DNA from 2 places in the Paenibacillus sp. S33 genome. Region 2 is predicted to be linked to the other one. Evidence: riboswitches for the same ligand, from Rfam matches in the RefSeq annotation. Region 2 holds a riboswitch; the other holds the start of a gene.

Region 1 (12,441 bases), 1.8 Mb from region 2:
TTTTGCTATACTGGTGTAAACATTCGATGGAATATGACTAGCTTGTTCCAGAAAGAGAGGCGCCAGAACATGTATTTGCATGGAAGCAGTAAAATTAACAGCAATGGACATTTGGAAATCGGCGGTTGTGATACAACACTTTTGAAAGAGCGTTTTGGCACACCGCTATATATTGTTGACGAACAGTTAGTCCGCCGGCGCTGCCGGGAGTATATAGAAGCTTTTCGTGAAACCGGATTGAAGTTTCAAGTCGCTTATGCAAGCAAAGCGTTTTGTGTTATGGCGATGTGCGCTTTAGCTGCTGAAGAAGGGATGTCACTTGACGTAGTTTCCAGTGGAGAATTGTTTACTGCGCTACAAGCAGGGTTCCCGGCAGAGCGAATCCATTTCCACGGCAATAACAAAACACCGGAAGAAATTGAAATGGCGTTAGATGCGCAAATTGGCTGCTTCGTCGTCGATAGCGAAATGGAGTTGCATTTGTTGCAGGCCCTTGCCTCCGAGAAAGAACAGCAGGTGAATATCTTACTGCGGGTTACACCAGGGGTTGAGGCGCATACGCATGAATATATGGCCACAGGTCAAGAAGATTCGAAATTTGGCTTTGACATTGGAAACGGTACAGCACGCCAAGCAGTGGAACAGGCTATCAAGCTAGACCATCTTAACCTGCTGGGGGTACATTCTCATATCGGTTCGCAAATATTCGAAGTGAATGGCTTCCAAATGGCTGCTGAACGGGTTGCAGCTTTTTCCAGAGAAATTAAGGAACAGCTTCAGTTTTCTTTCAAAGTGATTAATCTGGGTGGGGGATTTGGCATTCGCTACACAGAAGAGGACACACCACTGAAAGTATCAACCTATGTACAGGCTATCGGCGAAGCGGTGAAAACTTATTTTTCAGGACTTTACGATGAACTTCCAGAAATTTGGATTGAGCCGGGACGCAGTATTGTAGGCGATTCAGGTACGACCTTATATACGGTAGGAAGCATCAAGGATATTCCGCAGGTACGTAAATATATCTCGGTAGATGGCGGGATGACAGATAATCCACGCCCTGCACTGTATCAGGCCAAGTATGAAGCGATGCTGGCTAACCGAGCGCAGGATACGAACGAAGAGACGGTGTCCATTGCGGGCAAATGCTGTGAAAGCGGCGATATGCTGATTTGGGATGTAGAGCTGCCTCGTATAAATAGCGGCGATTTGCTCGCTGTTGCCTCAACCGGAGCCTACAATTACTCCATGGCGAGTAATTATAACCGAATACGTCGACCAGCAGTTGTATTTGTCAACAACGGTGAGGCCGAGTTGGTAGTGCGTCGGGAAACCTACGAAGATATCGTACGCAACGATGTTGTGCCACAGCGCTTGATTCGTGATCAAGCTAGTCCAGTGGTTCAGCCCAACGCCAAGATTACCGTTTCGTCCTGATTTTAGAATTGTAAGATCATGCAGGCCATTGAGTCGGTAATAATACACCGGGGACAATGGCTCTTTTTTTTGGACAAGACTTTGCTAAGCGCGGCAATTCATAGTAAACTGGAACTTGATGTTATTTAGTTCTCAAAACAGGTTGAAAAGGAGATACAAACAATGAAAAAAGGTAGAATAGATCTTGAAAACGGCGGTATCGTTGAAATTGACTTTTTCCCAGAAGAAGCTCCAAACACCGTTGCTAACTTTGAAAAGCTGGCAAACAGCGGTTACTACAACGGTTTGAGCTTCCACCGTGTCATTCCGGGCTTTGTTGCTCAAGGTGGTTGTCCAATCGGTAACGGTACAGGCGGTCCTGGTTACACGATTGACTGTGAAACAGCTACGAATACAACAAAGCATGCCAAAGGCGTTCTGTCCATGGCTCATGCAGGTCGCAACACAGGTGGCAGCCAATTCTTTATCTGCTACGCTCCACAACCACATTTAGATGGAGTACATACTGTATTTGGTAAAGTAACCAAAGGTATGGAATTCATTGATGCTGTAAAACAAGGCGACAAAATGAAAGAGGTTAAAGTATTTGACGTGTAATTTTACCGTTAATTACATGATCTTTTTCAAATAGCGTTGCACCTAAGCCGTTCTGTCTTTGGACAGGGCGGCTTTTGTTGTCTTTTGTTTGACGGTTTATTGATTTTCGCAATCACGTAGGCATTACAGTGCGTTAGATCACATTCGAAAAGTAAGTGTTGTGATAGCCTTTCGATAAGAATGCATTTTCCATTTATTTTATATGAGTATTCAAACTCAGTAAGGATTGGAAAAGAAGGGGGCTTATCACATTGTCTATTTTAACGCGCACAAATCGACTCGGATTTTTTGAAATCCGGCTGGAATCCATTGGTGGACTCGGCGCTAATCTGGCTGGCAAAATGTTGGCCGAAACCGGGGTGCTTGGTCTGGGGCTGAATGCTTCAAATTTTTCGTCCTACGGTTCGGAAAAAAAGGGAACTCCGGTTAAAAGCTTCGTCCGCTTCTGTGAGCCGGAGGTCGATATTCGGGATCACAGTCCGATTGAGCAACCGCATGTGGTAGGCATTTTCCATGAAACGTTATACAAAACGGTAAATGTAATCAGCGGACTGCCAGCGGATGGGATTGTAGTGGTTAATTCCACGCGTCCAGCAGAAGAAATACGGGCTGATTTGGGACTGGTATCCGGTACACTAGCGGTGGTGGATGCGATGGGCATCGCACTGGAAGAGCGGACCAAACTAAATACGTCCATGCTCGGTGCCTTGTTCCGTGTCTGTGATTTCCTGGACCCGGAAGCGATGAGATCGGTTATACGCAGTACCTTTGAAAAGAAAAATCCACTGTTAGTGGAACCTAATCTCCGTACATTTAACCGTGGTTATGAGGAAATGGAACTGCACGTATATCCAGTTACTGATGACGCAGAGGATCGGGTTTTTGAACGTCCGCAGCCATTGATGGGATACGAAACGCAACTACTGGGGGGCGTTATTGCAACTCAGGGAAACAGCATGACGAGAGATGTTAGTGGTTCACGTCAGGGGTATGTGCCTGAATATGAAGCTGATAAATGTACCCATTGTGCCAAGTGTGATTCGATTTGCCCGGATTACTGTTTTGTATGGGAAGAGCAAGCTGACAAACGCGGAAGAATGATGCCATTTTTGCAAGGGATTGATTACCAGTATTGCAAAGGATGTCTGAAATGTGTAGATATTTGCCCATCGGGGGCATTAAGCTCGCGTCGGGAGCAATGGGGATGGGCGGAACGGAATCGAGTTGCCCACCAATTTCCGGTATATGAAGGAGGGCGTGCGTAATGGCAAAACTGGAGGAAGAACTCAAACAGACAGGCGCCGCGCAAGTGACAACGTTCGAATCCGGTAATGAAATGGCAGCTACGGCGGCTGCGCAGATTAATTATCATATGATGGGATATTTCCCGATTACTCCATCTACTGAGGTAGCGCAGTATTTGGATCAGATGAGAACGAGAGGTCAGCATAATATTAAGCTGGTTGCAGCAGACGGAGAACACGGATCGGCAGGGATTTGTTATGGAGCTGCCGCAGCGGGAGCGAGGGTTGTGAACGCCACTAGTTCGCAAGGTTTCCTGTACATGCTGGAGCAGTTACCTGTTCAGTCAGGTACCCGTTTTCCAATGGTTATGAATCTGGTGACACGAGCTGTCAGTGGTCCCTTGGATATTCGCGGGGATCATTCGGATCTGTACTATGGTTTGAATACAGGCTGGGTCATTTTGACGGCAAGTACACCACAGGCTGTGTATGATATGAACATCATGGCACTAAAAATCGCAGAGCATAGCGATGTTCGGCTACCTGTAATGGTTGCATATGACGGTTTTTATACGTCCCATCAAAAACGTAAAGTGCAATATTTTGCAGATGCTGAGACCGTGCGCGGTTTTGTAGGTCCTAACCCGAACTTAAATTATCCGAATATTACTGATTTTGATCATCCTGTTACCGTAGGTGCGCATATGAATGGTGATGACCTGACGAATAATCATGTTCAGCTGTCCGAAGCACTGAAGCTGTCAGAAGGAGTATATGAGCAGGTAGCAGCAGAATATGCCGCTTTATCCGGTCGGGAATACCCGATTTTAGATCTGTATCAAATGGAGGATGCTGAGGTCGCGGTATTCCTGTTGAATTCGGCGGCTGAATCGGCTAAGGATGTGGCGGATCAACTCCGTGCGCGCGGGATTAAAGCTGGTGTGATACGTCCGAATATCATCCGACCGTTCCCAGCCGCACAACTGCGGGAAGCATTACGTGATGTCAAGGCGCTGCTGGTAGGTGAACGTGCAGACTCGTATGGGGCAGACGGCGGGAATTTAACGCATGAAATTAAGGCGGCCTTGCAGGAGGATCCACTGAATCGGACACTCGTGTTGAGCCGTATCTTTGGCTTGGGCGGCAAGGATTTTTATGCGGAAGATGCAGAGGCGTTCTTCCAGCTTGCGATTGAGGCGGCAGAGGCCGGACGAGCGGAGAAGCCCTTTGATTATTACGGTATTAATCCGGGTTCACCGGACAAGGTGATGCCGCAAGTTATGCAGCCGCCACGTGGCAATGCATACCGTACGGGCCTGATTCAGGTTACGCCGGACGAGGCGACCGGGAAGCTCAAAGTCAAGGTACCACCCCTGCGGTCGTTGACAACCAAACCACGCCGTCTTACACCAGGTCACGGGGCTTGCCCAGGATGTGGGGCATTGTCTGCGCTGGAACTGTTTTTCAAAGGTATTGAAGGGGATATTGTCGTGTTGTTCCAGACAGGCTGCGTATATGTGACGACGACAGGGTATCCATATACATCACACAAACAACCGATGATCCACAATCTTTTTCAAAACGGGGCCGCTACACTTTCAGGAGCGCTGGAAGCTTATATGGAAATGAAGCGCCGTAATGAAATTGAAATGTCGGACGACCCGACCTTTATCATGATCAGTGGTGACGGTGGGATGGATATAGGTATGGGTTCTGCCATTGGTGCGGCTCTGCGCAATCATAGGCTGATCATGCTGGAATATGATAACGAAGGGTACATGAATACAGGTTCACAGCAATCATACTCCACTCCGGTTGGTCACATGACCAGTACGTCGGGTGTAGGGAAAATGCAAAAAGGAAAGCAAGGACATCACAAGGATACCGTGCAAATCATGGCTGCTTGTAACATTCCGTATGCTTTTACAGCAGCTGAAAGTCATCCGCAGGATATGCTGCGCAAAGCAGCCAAGGCTCAATGGTATGCGAACAACGTGGGTACGGCCTATGGTAAGATCCTGTGCGCCTGCCCGCTGAATTGGAAATCCGAAGACAGACTGGGCACCAGCATTGTGGGCGCTGCAGTCGAGTCTTGTTTCTTTCCTTTGTACGAAATAGAGCAAGGCAGTACGACGATTACGTACAATCCGGAAGACAAGGGAAAACGGATTCCAGCTGCTGAATGGTTGAAATTAATGGGTAAAACGAAGCATCTTCTCAAGGAGGAGGCTACGCTGGCTACCTTTGAGCAGGAGATTGAGCGTCGCTGGACTATCCTGAAAAAGAAACATGAAATTTCAGAGCTATAATTACGTTTTTTGCATAATCATCGATTAACATTGTTAGCCGCTGTTACTGTAGTGGTTCAATCAAGATTCTTTGCGTTTATTGCGCAAAGAATCTTTTTTGTCGTTTATGGGTTGAAGCATAAAAAAACAGGTAATGATTTCCGATATAGGAGTGGAGGCCTATAAGAGGCACGTTAAAAAGTTTTCTTCTGAATTTTAAGATGCAATGAGGTGCAGGTAATGATTAAGCTGAATACAGTTGAAATAATCGAAATTATAAAGAAGCAGATCCCTAAGGTTATGAACATCAAGCCAGTGGAGCTAAAGTTTACGGATGATTTTGGACGGGCTTCGTTGGCAGCGACAGAACACAAATTCACGCTGACGAACCAGCATTATTCTGCCAAGGTGATGGATTGCGTGTTAGAAACACAGGTACGCCCCATTTTAATGTGCGAAATTATTTATTTTCTGAAATGCGAGTTTATTGACGGACATGTTGATGTGCGACTGGATTATGAAGCATGTTCTGAGGAAGGACGGGGACCGGTTGCTTCAGCCGTAATTACCTTTGATCATGCAACAGAGTTGGGAGTCGAGGAACTGGCCGATCTGATTGACTTGGCGCTTCATATGAATGATAAAACCTGGTTTGAAGAACTCTCCAGCCAATATGTCAAAACCAAAGCAGGAGCTTCTATTAGATAACTTGCTTTTTTTAGAAGTCGGTGCTAATATACGTAACAAGTTTAATGTTAATTCAATTAAATAAGAGCAAGATCCTTCGGGGCGGGGCGAAATTCCCCACCGGCGGTGATGACATGTTTGTGGATCGTTTTTGTGAGAAACAGCATGGCTTAGTCCGTGACCCGGATGCTGAATGATCGGCAGAAGGTGGACCTGGTGCAAATCCGGGACCGACAGTATAGTCTGGATGGGAGAAGGATACGAAGCGCATGTGCATGACGTGACATGTGCCGATTTTTAGCATACTCAATTGTGCGTACGGCTTATTTCGTTGTAGGACAGCATCGGGCGATAGCTTGCTTAAGCTTTCTTTTTGATGGTGTTCAGAGCGTATTTGGTTGTATCCTCAGTCATGCTTTCTATTGGCAAACCTATGATTTCATGTCGTCTTAAGATGCATATGAACTGCGCTTGTATACTACAAATGTGACTCTCATCACCCCCATGACGGATTGAATCCGAACTGGGGGTTTTTTGCGCTTATAGCTGATGAATTAGGGATAAACTGAAATGTAGTGGAAAGGAGTGAAGGCATGTTTACCGGATTGGTCGAGGAAGTGGGTCGCATTCAAACTATTTCCAAAAGCGGTGAAGCGATGGTGCTGGGGATTTCGGGTTCCGTGGTGTTGGGCGATTTGAAAATAGGAGACAGTGTCTCAGTGAATGGCGTTTGCCTGACGGCGATACAGATCGGTACGAAAGACTTTAAGGTTGATGTGATGCCGGAAACCTTTCGCAGCAGTAATCTGAAAGAGTTGAGATCAGGCAGCCGAGTCAACCTGGAGCGAGCGATGGCGGCGAGCGGAAGGTTCGGAGGACATATCGTGCAAGGACATGTGGACGGGACGGGAACGATTCGCGGGGTAACATCAGATCAGAATGCAGTTGTGTTCGAAATTGAGCCTAAAAATCAAACATTATTTAAATATATTCTTCTCAAAGGGTCAATCACAATTGATGGTATCAGCCTCACAGTCGCACAGCGTACGAGAGATACCTTTGCCGTATCCATTATTCCCCACACCTTATCCGAAACGGCCTTACAAGCCAAACGTGAGGGAGATACCGTCAATATCGAATGCGATATTTTGGGCAAATATGTAGAACAGCTTTTAAATTACAGAGGTGCAGCGGAGGCGGAGAGAGTAGAAGAAGCTCCTCTCAGTTTGGACTATTTGGCGAAACACGGCTTTGCCTGATATTGAAGGGTAAGCCTGTTTAGGAGCATTCGTGGCACAAGACATAAGGAGGAAAGTGTTATGGATAGAGGTAGCCAAACAAGTGCAATGGCAAACGTCATAGAGCATGGCGAGTTGGAACATGACGAAGAGATTCGTTTGGATTCCATCGAAGAAGCGTTGGAGGACTTAAAAAACGGTAAAGTTGTTATTGTAGTGGATGATGAACAGCGCGAAAATGAAGGCGATTTTATCGCTTTGGCTGAAAAAGCGTCGCCTGAGGTCATTAATTTCATGATTACAGAAGGTCGCGGGTTGGTCTGTGTGCCAATTACACGACAAAGAGCCGAGGCCTTGGAATTGCATCCTATGGTAGAGCAAAATACAGATTTCCACGGTACTGCCTTTACGGTATCGGTAGATCATATGGAGACAACAACGGGTATTTCAGCGGCCGAGCGCTCCTTGACTGTACGCGCCTTGGCAGACGAAGCAGTTACAGGCAGTGATTTCCGCAAGCCTGGTCACATGTTCCCGCTGATTGCTCGCGATGGTGGTGTCTTGCAGCGTGCTGGTCACACTGAAGCGGCTGTTGATCTGGCCCGACTCAGTGGCTTCAAGCCTGCTGGGGTCATTTGCGAAATTATAAAGGAAGATGGCTCAATGGCCCGCCTGCCTGATCTGGCAGTGGTCGCCAAGCGACATCAATTGAAGCTGATCAGTATTCAGCATTTGGTGGACTACCGTCGTCGTTTGTCATTGTAAAAATACATCTTGGTTCCAAGTAATCTGAAGTATTGTCCGAAGTCCCTAAATAATTAAACTAAGAGAGGTTGATTAAACATGGCACGTTTTCTAGAAGGTAATCTCGTATCGAACGGTTTAAAATATGGTATTGTGGTAGGCAGATTTAATGAGTTTATTACGAGCAAGCTGTTAAGCGGCGCAATTGACGCACTTCAACGACATGGTGCACAGGAAGATGAAATTGATGTAGCTTGGGTTCCGGGTGCATTTGAAATTTCACTGATTGCACAAAAAATGGCTGCAAGTGGCAAATATGATGCCGTAATTACGCTGGGTACGGTCATCCGTGGTTCTACTTCACATTATGATATCGTCTGCAATGAAGTGGCCAAGGGTGTGGCAGCGAGCAGCCTGAAAACGGGAGTGCCCGTTATTTTTGGTGTAGTGACTACAGAAAACATTGAACAGGCTATTGAACGAGCAGGTACGAAGGCTGGTAATAAAGGTTGGGATTCTGCATTGGCTGCGATTGAAATGGCCAATCTCGGCAAGCAATTTTAATTATAGGAATAGCTGAATAGAACGCTATAAACTGCAAGGTGAAAAAGGGATTGGATTGTTAAGCAAGGCGATGACGTATATACTACAGAAAGAGGGATTGATAACGTAGAGCATAAGTGCTATAGGGAAAGGTATTGTTGAATGATGATTGGAGTAAGGCAGGGGGAAGCACATTGACAGTCGTAAATTACAAGCTGGAAACATTCGAGGGTCCGCTGGATCTACTGTTGCATCTGATTGATAAAGCCGAGATCGACATTCAGGATATCCCGATTAGCGATATTACTGATCAGTATATGGCTTTTTTGCACAGTATGCAGGAGCTGGAACTGGACATTACGAGCGAGTTTCTGGTGATGGCGGCGACGCTCTTATCTATTAAGAGTAAATTGTTGCTTCCCAAGCCACCTGTGATGGAATATGACGATTTGGATTTTTATGAGGAAGAGGATTATGATCCACGTGAGGAACTGGTCCGCAAGCTGGTGGAGTATCGTAAATATAAAGGGATTGCTCGCCATCTAAGTGAACGTGAGTGGGAGCGGAGTCTAATTTATGGCAAGGAGCCAGAAGATCTAAGCGCATTCCTGCCTACTGAACCCGTAAATCCGGTACATGGGCTGCATGCAAGCGATTTGGTCGCGGCCTTTCAGCGTGCTTTGCGCAAAGCAGAACGACGTACGACGGTAACTCGTGTTCATCGGGACGAAATTTCAGTCAAGGACCGTATCCGGCAAGTTATCGGAGCTTTAGAGATGGTGGGGAATGGAGGACGGCTGCTGTTCTCTAAGCTGATGCATGAGGATATGTATCGGCATGAAGTGGTTGTGACCTTTTTGGCTATCCTTGAACTGATGAAAATGAAGCAAATTTTCTGTTATCAGGAGAAGCTTTTCGATGATATTGTAATGGAGTGGAGAGGGGATTTACGGGTTAATGGATTATCTGAAGCTGAAATCAATTATTGAGGGACTGCTGTTTCTCGCAGGAGAGGAAGGGTTGTCCACCAAGCAGATCGCCGACATTGTAGAGCAGCAGCAAGAGCTGGTTGAACAGTGCCTGGAAGATATGAAGCAGGACATGGAGCAGGGGGGAAGAGGCCTGCAACTTGTCCGTATTGCCGGTCATTATCAGCTTGCAACTTTATCCGAACATGCACCTTACTTTGAAAAGCTCGCATACTCTCCGGCACGTGCCTCACTGTCTCAAGCTGCTTTGGAGACGCTGGCCATTGTGGCCTACCGCCAGCCCATTACAAGAGTTGAAATCGAAGAGATTCGGGGGGTCAAATCCGAGCGGGCCATACATACACTGGTCAACAAGGAGCTCATTGAAGAGAAAGGTCGAGCTGAAGCCATCGGACGGCCAATATTGTACGGAACGACGAAATCATTTTTGGATTATTTCGGTCTGGGCTCTTTGGCAGAACTACCACAACCGGAGTTGTTCGAAGATTCGGACAATTTGGAGGAAGAGACTCAATTATTGTTCGAGCGTCTGGAGAGCAGCCAGCCTGCAGCCAACGATCTGGATCTTGAATCCCAATAAAGTTCATCCGGATCTTGCGGCTCACTTATGTAAAATTTCAAATAGACAGCCAGTCCTCAAGTATTTAGGGGCTGGCTGTTGGTATTTAAGATGCATGATTTTCCGGCGAACGGTCATACTATTTTTGCCATGATATTTATAGCAAAAAGGTAGGGAGGACTCGCCAGTGTGGAAATGGATCAGTATCGCCATCATCGTCGTTATATTACTTGTGCTGGCTATTCTGCTCTCTCGTATTCGATTGAAGCTGGATATTGCCAAACATGACAATGATGATCGGGCGCATCTAGAGATCAGATTTCTATACGGGATGATTAAAATAAATTACGATGTTCCGGCCATTCTCATAACAGGTTTGAAAAAAGGGCTTCTCTATCGGCTTGATCGCAACAAAAACATACATAAAACGGATGCTTCCGTGGATAGCGGTAATATTGATACAGAAAAAATCAAGCAATTTATATATGATATACGGGTTTTGCTCAAGGGAACGAAATCCTTCAATCGATGGTTGCGACATACATTGGCACATGTGACGATGTCCAAAATGGAGTGGTCCACCAACATTAGTCTTGCTGACGCGGCTTATACAGCTACCTCAACCGGTATTTTGTGGGGATTAAAAACGACCTTGATCGGTTTTGCTTCCAGCTTTGTGCGCATGGATTGTACCCCTAAGCTGTATGTTGTGCCGTATTGGGTGGATCGCTTGCGTTTTACCACCACTTTGAACTGTGAAGCAAACGTATCGCTCGGCTATTTAATTTTCTCCATGCTCATCTTAGCTTACCGCATATGGCGCGTTCCGGGTGGACCCGAGGCATGGAAGCGGGTTTTTTTCAAAAAAAATGAAGATCTTCAAGCTAACAATGAAAGATAAACAATGAAGTGTGGTGAAACTTAATCTTTCTGAACTTTGGGATTTCAGTGTCCTCCAGATTAAGACATAACCGAATCGGATGACATACATATTTCCTTGAACCCTTGCGCACAATAGCGAAAGAAAAGGCAATCTACGCTTGAGATAAGCAGAGGAGGAATTAATCATGTCAGATCACCCGATTCAAGGGCTCATGCAAACCGCAATGGAAAACATCAAAGCCATGGTAGACGTGAATACGATTGTGGGAGACGCGGTGGAAACACCCGATGGTTCCGTTATTTTGCCAATCAGTAAGGTAGGATTTGGTTTCGCTGCCGGGGGAAGTGATTTTAACGTAGACGAAGAGGCACTTCATACTTCCTCGGCTTCCGGTAATCATAGCGGGAAGGAAGTTCATCCTTTTGGTGGCGGTAGCGGTGGTGGTGTATCTATTCATCCCATTGCTTTTCTGGTTGTTGGCAAACAGGGGGCACAAATCGTTCCATTGGACAATCAAACGCATCTGATTGAGAAACTCATTGACTCTACCCCATACCTGATTGATAAGGTTCAGTCTATCTTCCAGAATACAGGCGGCAACGTGCAGACTCCACCTCCACAGGTACCTGTAGATATTAATATTGATCAAAGTAATTCTGGACCGGCTTACTTGTAAAAGTCATTGGAAATGAAATGCGTTCTCTCCGGAAGGTATCCCAAAGCCGAGTATAGGCTAAGGAATACCTTCTTTTCTGCTTACACTTGGTCCTATCCCAGAATATACTGCCTTCCCCCAATGACAGCATGTATACGGTGACTGTATTCCTGGTGATACAAAGTATGCAGCGACAATTCATTTTTCCGAATTCCTTCGGTAGCGAACTGCGATAAGTAGATGAAGTCCGGATAGACCACTTCATTCGTCAAATAAGCAGATACCGTGGCTTCCGGCCGACGATGTTGATTCAGGGAATCGATAATACCCTTCGCCGGCAAGATGCCAATCCCATGTCCATAAAACAAGTCTTCCTTCAGCTTAACGACATTTTCACCTTTCCATTCCAATGTTTCAGACGACACATCCGGATTGTTGAAATACAGAATATCGCCAGGAGCTGCTTTATGACTCCCTTGCTGCTGTATGAGCCTGAGGTCACTGTCATAGTGCCAGTCATACAGCAGCATATCTGCAAAAATCCGATTAAACTCACTTACCAGAATGGAATCCAGCA
Region 2 (12,441 bases):
CCGCTGAAAGTATGACTGGAAATCTGGTGGAACCGCCTGAGCAGTCAGAGGATTGCTTATACCTGAACATTTGGACACCTGCTTCGAAGGCTCCTGAGAAGGGACGTCCGGTGATGGTGTGGATTCATGGCGGTGCCTTTGTCACGGGGTCCGGGATTATACCTTTATATGACGGGGAACGCATGGCGAAGAATGGCGATGTTGTGGTTGTTACGATCAATTATCGATTGGGGCCGTTAGGATTTTTGCATCTGACTCCAAAGGGAGATGGCCTGACCTCTAATGCGGGACTGCTGGATCAGATCGCTGCGCTGGAATGGGTTAGGGATCACATCTCTGCCTTTGGCGGTAACCCGGACGAAGTAACGGTGTTCGGTGAATCGGCAGGCGCGATGAGTATTGCCGCTTTATTGGCGATGCCAGCCGCTGAGGGACTGTTCCAGCGTGCGATTTTGCAGAGCGGTGCGTCGCAGGTATTGCCAACCTCACAGGCCGAACAAGTGACGGCTGTGTATCTGCAGCAGCTGGGTGTGGACACTCAGCATCCAGAACGGTTGTTTACGCTGCCGACAGATGCGCTGATGCTAGCTATGGCGAAGACGCATGAAGTCATCGGACCAGGGCTGGCGATGATCTATCAACCCGTCGTGGACGGTGTGACCTTGCCAGATGAACCGCTGTCTGCAATCGCGCAAGGTTCAGCAAAGCAGGTATCCGTTTTGATTGGAACGAACTTGCATGAGGGGGCCTATTTCATCCGAAAAGAATCCCATCTAATGAACAAGTCAACAGCGAGTCAGGCATTGGAAATGATGACGGGCATGTCAGACATCGGCGACCTGATAGAACCATTTCCTGTTACGATTGAGGGACAGGCACAAATGTTGACTGATCTATTTTTTTGGCGTCCTGCATTGGCTCTTGCTGTTGCGCAGTCGGCGCATGCGCCTGTATGGATGTATCGTTTTGATTGGACATTGCCGGGACATCCTACCTTTGGACAAGCGGTTCACGGTGCCGAAATTGCGTTTGTTTTCGATAATCTGGAGCTGCTAGGTAAGCTTGGATTAGAGATTCAACCGTCGATGCAGAAGCTCGCTCAAGCTATGCAGCAGGCATGGGTTGCTTTTGCACGTGATGGGAAGCCTGTGCTGTCCGAGGAGGCTTGGCCGATGTACGACAGGGAAGAGCGGACTACAGCTATTTTCCATCAGGATATTAAAATGGAGCATGACCCCGAAGGAGATAGACGCCGTCAGTTAACCGGTCAGATGACCCTATAAGTAAGCAAGAGAGAAATCACCCCAAGTACTTACATGGAAAAAGCCTTCGCCCGTAATTTGTATACGGACGAAGGCTTTTGTTAGTCATTAGATGTACTGCCGCTCATTCTTACTTGCATGAAATTGCAACGATACGATGTGTAACTTAAATCTTAAATCGCTTAACCAGCTGTTGCAAATCCTGGGCCATGTTGGACAACTCCTGAGACGAAGATGCGATTTCCTCCATGGCCGCCATTTGCTCCTGAGCGGCAGCAGATGTTGTCTGCGAACTGTCCGCCGAATTGCGAGACAGACTTGCCAAATGGGTTACAGTAGCCGAAACTTCCTCTGTACTGGCTGAGATTTGTTCAGCTGCAGCCGACACACTTTGTATTTGTTCCACAATATGAGATGTAGAGCGTTCAATATTCGTAAATGCACCTTCTGCATCTTGGCTAATACGTAATCCTTCACCTACCTGGTTACGAACATTACCGTTCATGGTAGCGGTGGAGCGTTGAATCAAATCGAGCATCTGAGTAATGATCTGACTGATGGAATCTGCGCTTTCCTTGGATTGCTCAGACAGCTTGCGTACCTCTATAGCGACTACGGCAAATCCACGCCCGGCTTCGCCAGCTCTGGAAGCTTCAATAGACGCGTTCAGAGACAACAAATTGGTTTGCTTGGCAATGGCGGCAATAGCTGTATTCATCTGCTTCGCATCGTCTGAGAGCTGGGATAGCTCATCCATCAGGCTAGCCGTTTGGCTTACAGCTTCCAGAATACGGTCCATTTGTGTCCGCACATGGCTGATCATTTGACTGCCTTGAGCTACATCATGCTCGGTTTGTCCTGCTGAATCCACGATGGAGCTTGCTGATTCGGCAATGGTGCTGACACCCTTGGCCATTTCTTCAACGGCATTAGCGGTTTGCTCGGATGCCTCGGCGCTGGTGGCTGCATTTTCTGCGGATTCCATAACCGTTTCCGCTACGTGTTGTACGGACTCCGTCGTTTGCTCTGTGCTTTCCTTGATCATCAGAGAAGAGGAAGCAAGTCGGGAGGACGTTTGATTGACCTCGGAAACCATCGTATGCAAGGAATGAGTCATCTGGTCAAAATTCTGTGCCAGTTCGCCGAACTCATCCTTGCTGGATAGGTTAACACGTTCGGTCAGATTTCCATCACGGACGATCCGTGTTCCTGCTTGCAGCTTCTTGAGTGGAATCAGGAACGAGCGAACCATAAGCACAATGATGATCGTAGCGGCCAGTATGGAAATAACAATTACAATCAGGCTTTGCTTCAGAATCGGTTGGGCTGCATCACTGTAATCCTCCAGATCCGACAGTGCGATAATGTTCCAGCCGGTGAGAGGGTCCTGGATTGTAAAAGCCAGCACGTCCCGATTCATGAATTGAATTTGTGATATGGAAGGAGTATCATTTTCGGCGGTTTTCGCCACTTCGGGAAGTCCCTCCATGATGTCTGTTGGTTTTTTGCCTGTATTTTTAAAGGCTGTTCCAGCTCCAGCCACAATTTTATGATCAGAATCAACAATAATGAGTCCTCCGCGTTCACCTATCTTAACAGACTGCAGACTTTCACTCATTTTGTCCAGGTTCAAAGCCAGGGCAACAGCTCCTTGACCGTCCTCCAGCGTTTTTGATACATTAACCACTAAATTCCCTGTCGTGACGCTGACAGCTGGAACACTAACGGCTACTTTACCCTTTTCCTGCATCGCGTTTTTGTACCATTTTCTCTCCCTTGGATCATAATCAGCCTCCTTTTTTTTCGGCGTACGAATGTACTGTCCTTCCGCATTGCCGAGGAGCGCAGCATCTAACTCGGGATGAGCTTTGACGATGACATCCAACTTTTTCTGAAGGGCCTCTTCGTTGGAATCAATGGAATCAGATTGGATTTCAGTGGATAGCACGTCAACGTCTTTCATAATGGGCGATACATACTGATTGACATTGCTTCGGATCAGATACAGATTCGTGTACACGGCACCGCCCATTTGCTGACTGAGTTGCGTCGTAGCGCCCTGATAAGAAAAGTAACCGATAAGTACGCTCGGAATTAATAACACAGCTAAAAAAGATATTATTAATCTTGTCCTCATTAAATAAAACTGCTTGAGAAACCTGTTCCACCACGGAACTGTTTGTTTTGTTTTAGTCATAGCCCTTGCTCCTCTGTGTCTGATGATCACTACATTGTTTTATTCGACAGAAACCGACTAATTTTATAGATGTAATCTTTGAGAAACGAAGAATAATTACATGTTTTAGACACTTTTTCTGAAAGATGGGTCTAAAGAACTATATTTTATATGAATACGAATACATAAAAAAGCCAAATCGGAGATGCAAAAGCATCTTCACGATTTGGCTTGGGTGAGTCATGAAAGGGACGTTGAACAGTTAATTTTTTTGCTGACGTGAAATCATAAAGAGCGTAATCCAGATGAGCATAAAACCAGTCAATTGCGCTACAGTGACAATTTGCTGAAATGCGATCCAGTTAATCACGACACCAACCATGGGAAAGCTCAGTTCTGCCATCGTAGCATAAGACGCTTTGGTCGTACTTAAGCCTTTGTAATACAGCAGCAAGCTGAGAAGACCCGGAAGCAATGCCTGCAATAGCAGATTGATAATCACAGCTGCGCCCGCCCATGTACCGGCAGGCATATTCCATGGCGCATGCTCTACAGAGGTGAGGACAATCAGCAGAGGGAGCGCCACCATGAAGCGGAGGGAGGTTACTGTTTCATATTTCATTGAACGAAGCAAGTAACTTCCCATGACTGTCGAACCGCCCCACAGCACTGCTGCGCCGAGTGCAAGCAGACTACCAACCTGAACAAAATCACGAACATGTCCGAAGGGGAGCGACCAACCGAAGGTCAGAAGATACGTCCCGAACAGAGCGACGACAATTAATAATCCAAAATGACGCGGCAACATTTCCTTCAAAATAATACGGGCTAGAACAATAGCGACCAAGGGTTGAAGCTTCTGGAGTAAGAGTACAGCATTCAAATCACCATTGCTGAGTGCCATAGTGAAAATCACGCTGGCCAGAGCCGAGCCGCCCCACGAGACGAATAAAATAGCGAAAACTTGACGAAGCCGTACCGCTTTGAGTTCCTCACGATGCTTCCACAGCATCGGTGTCAGAGCGAGGAAGAGCAGCACATGCTCCATAAGTACAATTTGTGTTGAAGTAAATGACTTTAGCAAAATAATACGAAACAGCGGGTCTGCGCCCCACAAGGCTGCTCCAATTGCGACCAGCCAAAAACCGCTTTTCATGTGGGAGCTACGATCAAAACCTTTGGATGTTAGTACAGTAGAAGATTGACTCATACTCAATTAGCTCCTTGCGAATACAGGACCGGTGGCACAAAAACCCCCGTCCATGGCGAAAGGCCATGCAAGACGGGGGTTGATCAAATAAACTTGCCGCTTTATGCAAGTTAAATGAAGTTGCTGCAAAACTAATAACGCAGTATTCATCCACTTCGCGGCATGTTGATATTTCGATCTTCTTCCATCCGGACTTTACCGTCGGCTTTGGCATCTCACCAAATCAGTCCGTATCCTGTTGCCAGATACAGAGTCGCGGGCTTAGCTCCATGAGCCATACCGCCGGTTGGGAATCTCACCCTACCCCGAAGATCCTTATTCCGTTTTTTAATTTCTCCTATAGGATATACCTGTTTTAGAATGAAGTCCAGTGAAAAATGTGTGTATATCTAACAAGGATTTTCATCTTTTTTTTGAAAGCGCTCTACGAAATTACATATTACGAGGTAATATCCTTATACTCAATACGTCGAATCGCCGCATAAGCCACAAGCATTCCTAGTAGAGAGAAGCCAATTTGCACGGGGGCTATGGAGCTAAGTGTAGCGCCGTTATTATTGGAGAAAAGCAATGCTACAATCAGGATTGAGGTCACAATGGTGGTGGGTACAGAGTATCTTCGCATCCCCATATACAGCGGAACCAATCCCATAAAGCTGGTAGCAACGGCATTGATCAGCGTCCGTGCTGATTGTTGGCCCAGTATGGAAAGAGTAAGGTTATCCGGTACAATCAAGACAAACTGGTTGAGCAGATGAATAGCAGCCGTAATGATTATTTCCGAAATAATAATAGACAAGAATGTAAACAGCAGCACAACCAAGAGCTTGGCGATCATCAGCTTTTGACGGTGAATCGGATACATAAACAAGATCGTAATCGATTTGGATTTAAATTCTCCGACGATAAAGCGGCATAGCAAAACAGAGGAAAATACAATAAATGTTGCTCTCACAAAATTGTCTATTAGATCCAAGAGTTGAGTGTACTGTGTGAATTCGGGTATTCCTTCACTTTGACTGTCCAGCGCGATAATACAGAGCAGCCCAAGAATGCATGCATTGGCAATCAGTGCTGATCGGATATAACCCGCGAGATGAAATTTTTTCACCTCCAACTGCATCAATTTAAGCATGGAGATCACCTCCGTTTAACAGGCGCAAAAAGTAGTCTTCCAGCGTGCTGCTTTTCTGATGAATGGAATCCACCTCTATATCATTTAAAATGAGCGTTTTCGTAATTTGTTTCTGCGGTACATTTGAATCGTAAATACGTATACTCTGTTCATTGAGTACCCTTATATTATTCAGATTCAGATGATGGGAGAGGACGTAGGTCGCTTTTTTACAATCGTTGGTCGTAAATTCGATATATTCCGTATTGGTTTCCCGCACCTGCTCCATCGATACTTCCTCAATCAGTCGTCCGTGATTAATCACGCCTACCGTATCCGCAATCTGCTCTATTTCCGCTAAAATATGACTGGACACGAGCAGAGTCATCCCATATTCCTTGCATAGCATGTGGAATAATTGGCGGATTTCCTTGATACCCACGGGGTCCAGACCATTAATGGGTTCATCCAAAATGAGTAGCTCTGGCTTAGTTGCAATAGCGCGGGCAATCCCAAGACGTTGCTTCATTCCCAGCGAAAAATCCTTTACTGGCTTGTCATCCGCATTTCGCAAATTCACTAATTCCAGGGCATCCCGAACCGCCTGCTTATTATAGTAGCCCATGTATTCACAATGAAGTTCGAGATTTTGCTGTGCCGTCAGCCTGTCATAAAAAATCGGGTATTCAATAATCGAACCCATCCGTCCGAGCAGATGATACGATTTTGGCGTTAATTTCTCACCGAATAATTCAATTTCACCCGAAGTCGGCTTGATTAAATTTGTAATCATTTTCATCATCGTTGTCTTGCCTGCCCCGTTAGGGCCGAGAAAGCCATAGGTTTCTCCCTTGCGCACATTCATACTGACTCCCGCTACAATTTCATTGCCTTTCAGGGCCTTGGTCAACTGATGTGTACGTATTACGTAAGTCATAGGTGTTCTCCCTTCGTATACTGCTGATAATTCAAGGATAAAGGGCGAAATGTTCATTTTTCTTTCGTGATTCTTACAAATTTATTAAGTTGAGCACAAATCGAATTATGCAAAATGCTGAGTTCGATTAATAGTTGATTTTCTTCAATGTAAAAGAGAAGACTGTCCGCTCATAAGGTCTACTAGTCAATTGAATTTCTCCGTTCATCGTTTCAACCAGGCGTTTGGCAATCGTAAGGCCCAATCCGCTGCCTTGTACCGCCTTATTACGGGAGTCCTCCAGTGTGTACATACGTTCAAAAACTTTATCTTGCTCAGCTTCCTGTATGCCTTTGCCACGATCCCATACCTCTATACGCACTGTATCCTGCTGTTCCAATAGAGCCAGACCCAGCGTCCGTCCATCTGCCCCATAACGAATGGCATTCGAGATCAGATTGTTCAGCACCCGCCCAATCGCTCCTTCGTTCCCCAAGGCATGAATGGGGTGCTCCGGGATCTCAATATGCACAGTAAATCCCTGTGCGGTCAGCAGGTCATAAAATTCCAAAATGCTGCGTCTGCACAGTTCTCCCACTTCCAGTCGAGTCAGTGGAATATCCGTATCATTAGCCTCCAGCTTCGCCAAGCTAAAAAAGCTGCCGATCAGCTCAATCGCTTCGCTTGTCTTTTGATGAATTTTGGATAGCAGCTTTATACGTTCTTCTGGCAAAATAGTCGGATCGCCATCCAGCATCTCGGCATATCCAAGCACAACCGTAAGCGGGGTCTTGAGATCGTGGGAAATGTTCGAAATCATTTTGCGCATGGCGATTTGGCTACGGTTGTAATCTGCAGACACTCTGAGATTCAAGTCCAGCAGTCGGTTAATTTCCGTCATGAGTCGTTGCAGTTCAACGTCACCTGTGACATATAGCAGCTTTTCCGCATGATTCACCGTCACAATCCGCTCTAGTAGGGTTCGGATATCCTTTATTTTGCGCTTATAGGCCATACGCTCCCGCCAAAGCCATACTATAACGACTGACATGATGAGGCCGACAATCCATTCAGAAATGTTTTCGATGTTCATATCAGCCATTCTCCCATTTGTAGCCAATGCCCCATAGCGTTTTAATGTGGACAGGATGAGAGGGATCTTCTTCGATTTTCTCACGCAGGCGGCGAATATGGACGTTAATCACGTTCTCGTCGCCCATATAATCGTCCTTCCAAATAAATCCGTATAATTGGGCTTTTGTAAATACCCGGTTCGGATTGGCTACAAATAGCTTCAAAATATCGGACTCTTTGGCTGTTAGCTGAATTTCATTTTCATTGCGTATGACTGTAAAATGATCAAAATCAATGCGCAGACTGCCGTAGGTCAAAACTTGTGCTTGCGGCTGTTCCTCCTGTTGTTGCTGACGGGCATATGTAGTAGATCTGCGGATCGCGGACTGAATACGAGCCGTCATTTCGAGCATTGAAAAAGGTTTGGCAACATAATCGTCTGCCCCAAAGCCCAGTCCAAGCGCTTTATCCACGTCGCTGTCCTTGGCTGACATAATCAGAATCGGGACAGCGCTATGGGTGCGAATTCGTCGAATCACCTCCATACCGTCCACCTTCGGCATCATCAAATCCACGAGTACCAGATCATAGGTATGACGTTCAAAGGCAAGAAGCCCTTCTTCCCCGTCATAGGCGGTAGTTAAATTGTAACCTTCCTTGCTGAGTGCTTTGAGTAGCATTTCGGCAATGGATAGATCGTCTTCAATTAGTAAAATATGTTGTGACATAGGTGTGGAACACCCCTAATTTTTAGATTAAGCTCGCGTGACGAACTGTACCTGAATTATATAGAGCAGTGGAGGGGATTTCCATAAAAAATATCCAAAGAGAAAATTAATGTGTCTGGTAATCTATGATTCCGCTATATTATACTGAAAGAGTTTATAATCCGATGTTTGGAATACGGTGTTATGATATCTGGGACATGCCTCATATGAGAGATTAGGTATGTCGAATTACGCTGCGGTACAGGACCGTCAATAAAGGAGAGCAACGATGTTTGTCATACGAGGAACACAAAAACTGCTGAAGGAATGGGAGACTGAACCACTTCAAGTTGATATTTATCCGCCTTTGAATAGTTGGCATGCCAGCATGTTTTTACTTAATCGAAGAAAAAATATAGTGTTTATGCATGATATATCCCGCTTAAGCATCACGCTTTTTGGGATTAAAAAATCGCAGTACAAAAGCTTGCCAGCTCTTTTTATGCAAGCCTTGAAGGAATTTATGATCAGCGAAGGCTTTGATGAACAGATCGTAAAGGCCTACATACAGGAAGGCAAGCAGATGCTGGCTACTACGACGAATAGTCATAGTGTAATGAGAACCTTAGATGAGATTATTTTTATCATGAAGGAACTGGATATGGAGCATGGGTGCGAGCTGGAAAAAAACCAGTGGAATAACCGGATTGTTTTCAAAACAGTCGAATACAAGTACCCTGTTGATGTTTTTAAAGAAATGCTAGAAAAGCATTATAAACTAGAGAGTATTTGAGAATTTTATGATTTTACGAAATGAGTTCCATTTATTCCCTCTGTCCTATATAATCTAATATAGTTCTAAAAGACTATATAAAGAGAGGTAAGGGGTAAATGAAGATTAAATTGAGAAATAAAACTGGAATGATTAAGGAACGCAAAGTAGGTTTTTCATGGACTACGCTCTTTTTTGGTTTTTTTCCTGCGTTGTTTAGAGGGGATTGGAAGTGGGCTGTTATTATTTTTCTGGTGTCGATCCTTACGAGTGGGGCATCCAACTTTGTATTTTGCTTCATATATAACCGCTTACATATTAATGATTTGTTGTCCCAAGGCTATGGCCCTGCTACTAAGAAATCCCAAGCTATCCTGATTTCTAAGGGATTTATTGCTGAAAATTACGCTGCTAACTTTGCAGGTTAAATTGAGAGCTGTTTGTTAAACGAGACGTATCAAAAGAGCATCCACCAAAGTCCATGCGGGCGGGGAATGCTCTTTTTTTATAACTCACATGATAGCAACGCTTGCGATGAAATGAATCATAGCGCAATAAGCGGCACACTTTGGTAAAATAAAACGATACAGGGTTTGACACCATCGGTCAGACTTATAAAACAGGGGGTACATAACGAAAGATGAAGAGGATTATTGATGTAGCCAAGGAAGCAGGAATTGAAGAAGAACATCTGGAGACGTATGGAAAATATAAAGCGAAGCTGAATCCGTCCCTGTGGGAGCAGTTAAAGGATCGCCCGAATGGAAAGCTGGTGCTGGTTACGGCAATGAATCCCACGCCGGCGGGAGAAGGAAAAACGCTGACAACCATCGGGCTGTCACAGGCGCTGAATGCGCTGGGGCATAAAACCGTTGCTGCGTTGCGTGAGCCGTCCCTTGGCCCTTGCTTCGGCATGAAAGGAGGAGCAACCGGGGGAGGACAAGCCCAGATTGTTCCGGCAGAAGACATTAACCTACATTTTACAGGTGATATTCACGCGATTTCGGCAGCGCATAATTTGCTGGCAGCGATGATCGATAACCATTTGTTTCATGGAAATGCTTTGCGGTTGAAACCGGAGCGGATCGTGTGGAAACGCGCTGTTGATATGAACGACCGGAGTTTACGAAATATTGTGACCGGATTGGGGGCAGGTAATGGGGCGGTGAGAGAAAGTGGTTTTCTGATCACCTCGGCTTCAGAAGTGATGGCGGTATTATGTTTAAGTGAAGATATGGACGATCTTAAAGTGCGATTGGGTCGGATGGTGATTGGTTATAACGAAGATGGCGAAACGGTAACAGCTGAGGAACTCCATGCGGTGGAAGGTATGGCTGTGCTGCTTCGGGAAGCATTGAAACCCAATCTGGTGCAAACGTTGGAGGGAACTCCAGTTATTGTGCATGGTGGACCTTTTGCAAATATTGCGCATGGATGCAGTAGTTTGATCGGTACGAAGCTGGCCCTGAAGCTGGGAGAGGTGGTCGTCACGGAGGCTGGATTCGGGGCCGAGCTGGGCGCGGAAAAGTTTTTTGACATCAAGTGCCGTCAATCCGGTTTGCAGCCAGATGCGGCTCTGTTGGTCGTAACCGCCAAAGCGCTGAAATATAACGGCGGTGTAGCTAAAAATGAGCTGGACGCAGAAAATCTGGAGCGATTGCAACTTGGATTAGTCAACATGAATCGGCATGTTCGGAATTTGCAAAAGTTTGGCGTGCCAGTACTGGTAGCGGTCAACCATTTTGTAACAGATAGCGAAGCCGAGTTGGAACTGATTTTCTCGGAATGCCGCAAGCTGGGCGTACCCGTAGAGCTGTCACAGGTGTGGGCACAGGGAAGCCAAGGTGGAGAAAAGCTGGCTCAAAGCCTCCTAAACCTGCTCCAGGAGGACAAAGCCCATTTTGCACCATTGTATGAGCATACACTTGATTTGCAAGCGAAAATTAGTGTCATTGCGAAGGAGCTTTATGGTGCGGCAGGGGTAGCTTACACTCCTGCGGCCAAACGGGCGTTGGCCGGTATGGAGCAGCTTGGTTTTGGACAACTGCCTGTATGCATGGCCAAAACACCGTATTCTTTCTCAGATCAACCTTCTCTGCTAGGTGCACCGGAGGGCTTTACCATTCACGTGTCCAGCGTTTCTTTGTCCGCAGGGGCAGGCTTTGTGGTCGTGGAAACAGGCAATACTATGACGATGCCAGGATTACCCAAATCCCCAGCAGCTGAGCATATGTCGCTGGAGGCAGATGGAAGAATTCATGGTCTAATGTAGTATCTTTAGAAAAATGGCAGCTTATCAGGTTGAAGTGACGAGCAGTTTGGGCAGTGCAGTAAGCAGTTTTTGCCGGGTCATGGCATCGCTCCAGTTCCATCGGTCAGCTTCTACGAAATATACCCGACCTTGACGTACAGCAGGAAGGCTGCGCCAGAGAGGGCTGCTGATCATGCGTTCCAGCGTACGTTTGGATTCTGGGGCTGTCGGGACAAGCATAAAAATGCGGTCCCCGGCGTAATCAGGCAATTCGTTCAGATCTATTTCCGCGAAGCCATGTCCCTCGTCGAGCAACTTTTGGATCGGCTCAACGGGCCGAAAGCCCTGTGGGTGGTAGAGGGCCGACGAGAATCCAGACATACCCATGACAAAGAGTCGATCACCATGATCGAAGATGAAGACGGAGGCTGTTTCTCCGGCTGTGATTTGCGTACCGAGCTGCTGCCACATTGCCAGATTACGGGCTGATGCGGCTTGCTCGGCGCGGAATATGAATATGGTGACCCGTCCAATCCTTGACGCGCACAGAACCGGAGACAGAAAGCGCGTACTTGCCCGGGGGAATCCCGGTCATTTGCCTAAACCGCCGATTAAAATAATATTCGTCAGAGAAACCAACCTGACGGGCAATTTCACGTAAAGGCCATTTGCAATCCAGCAGCAGTCGCTTGGCATGATTCAAGCGCAGCTCAGTGAGGTAATGCAGCGGCTTTTTGCCTGTGATTTTACGAAACATTTGGGAGTATTGCTATATTGAGACGTTTGCCTGCTCGGCAAGCTGCTTGACGGTAATGGGCTTTTCATAGTTGTTTTCCATATATGAGAGAGTGCCTTCTACCGATGCTGGCAATGCTGGATTAGAGGTAGTATTTTGATCAATATGGGTGTGGTCTTCCTGCCACAGCAAGAGCAACTCTTGAAACATAATTTGCTGCCGT

Evidence for each region. A riboswitch is a leader RNA that binds a small molecule or an ion and turns the genes downstream of it on or off. The one in region 2 is predicted to bind FMN.
Region 1: linked by a shared signal. The riboswitch ahead of ribE (riboflavin synthase) and the one ahead of ACWGXJ_RS06685 (DMT family transporter) in region 2 are both predicted to bind FMN.

Annotation. Positions count from the first base shown of each region.
Region 1 covers NZ_JBSIEZ010000001.1:3,247,641-3,260,081, reverse strand. The annotation lists gene lysA (diaminopimelate decarboxylase) at 70-1,437, shown strand; gene ACWGXJ_RS15010 (peptidylprolyl isomerase) at 1,600-2,034, shown strand; gene ACWGXJ_RS15005 (2-oxoacid:acceptor oxidoreductase family protein) at 2,286-3,299, shown strand; gene ACWGXJ_RS15000 (thiamine pyrophosphate-dependent enzyme) at 3,299-5,587, shown strand; gene ACWGXJ_RS14995 (IDEAL domain-containing protein) at 5,807-6,274, shown strand; FMN riboswitch at 6,343-6,516, shown strand; gene ribE (riboflavin synthase) at 6,847-7,512, shown strand; gene ribB (3,4-dihydroxy-2-butanone-4-phosphate synthase) at 7,573-8,256, shown strand; gene ribH (6,7-dimethyl-8-ribityllumazine synthase) at 8,335-8,799, shown strand; gene ACWGXJ_RS14975 (segregation and condensation protein A) at 8,973-9,767, shown strand; gene scpB (SMC-Scp complex subunit ScpB) at 9,736-10,347, shown strand; gene ACWGXJ_RS14965 (DUF2953 domain-containing protein) at 10,514-11,227, shown strand; gene ytfJ (GerW family sporulation protein) at 11,394-11,885, shown strand; gene ACWGXJ_RS14955 (protein-glutamine gamma-glutamyltransferase) at 11,978-12,441, opposite strand, start outside.
Region 2 covers NZ_JBSIEZ010000001.1:1,434,588-1,447,028, forward strand. The annotation lists gene ACWGXJ_RS06675 (carboxylesterase/lipase family protein) at 1-1,283, shown strand, start outside; gene ACWGXJ_RS06680 (methyl-accepting chemotaxis protein) at 1,429-3,459, opposite strand; gene ACWGXJ_RS06685 (DMT family transporter) at 3,701-4,648, opposite strand; FMN riboswitch at 4,821-4,965, opposite strand; gene ACWGXJ_RS06690 (ABC transporter permease) at 5,088-5,783, opposite strand; gene ACWGXJ_RS06695 (ABC transporter ATP-binding protein) at 5,776-6,699, opposite strand; gene ACWGXJ_RS06700 (sensor histidine kinase) at 6,827-7,771, opposite strand; gene ACWGXJ_RS06705 (response regulator transcription factor) at 7,773-8,480, opposite strand; gene ACWGXJ_RS06710 (DUF6933 domain-containing protein) at 8,749-9,252, shown strand; gene ACWGXJ_RS06715 (hypothetical protein) at 9,351-9,659, shown strand; gene ACWGXJ_RS06720 (formate--tetrahydrofolate ligase) at 9,872-11,503, shown strand; gene ACWGXJ_RS06725 (ABC transporter substrate-binding protein) at 11,528-11,953, opposite strand; gene ACWGXJ_RS06730 (helix-turn-helix transcriptional regulator) at 11,961-12,239, opposite strand; gene ACWGXJ_RS06735 (hypothetical protein) at 12,252-12,441, opposite strand, start outside.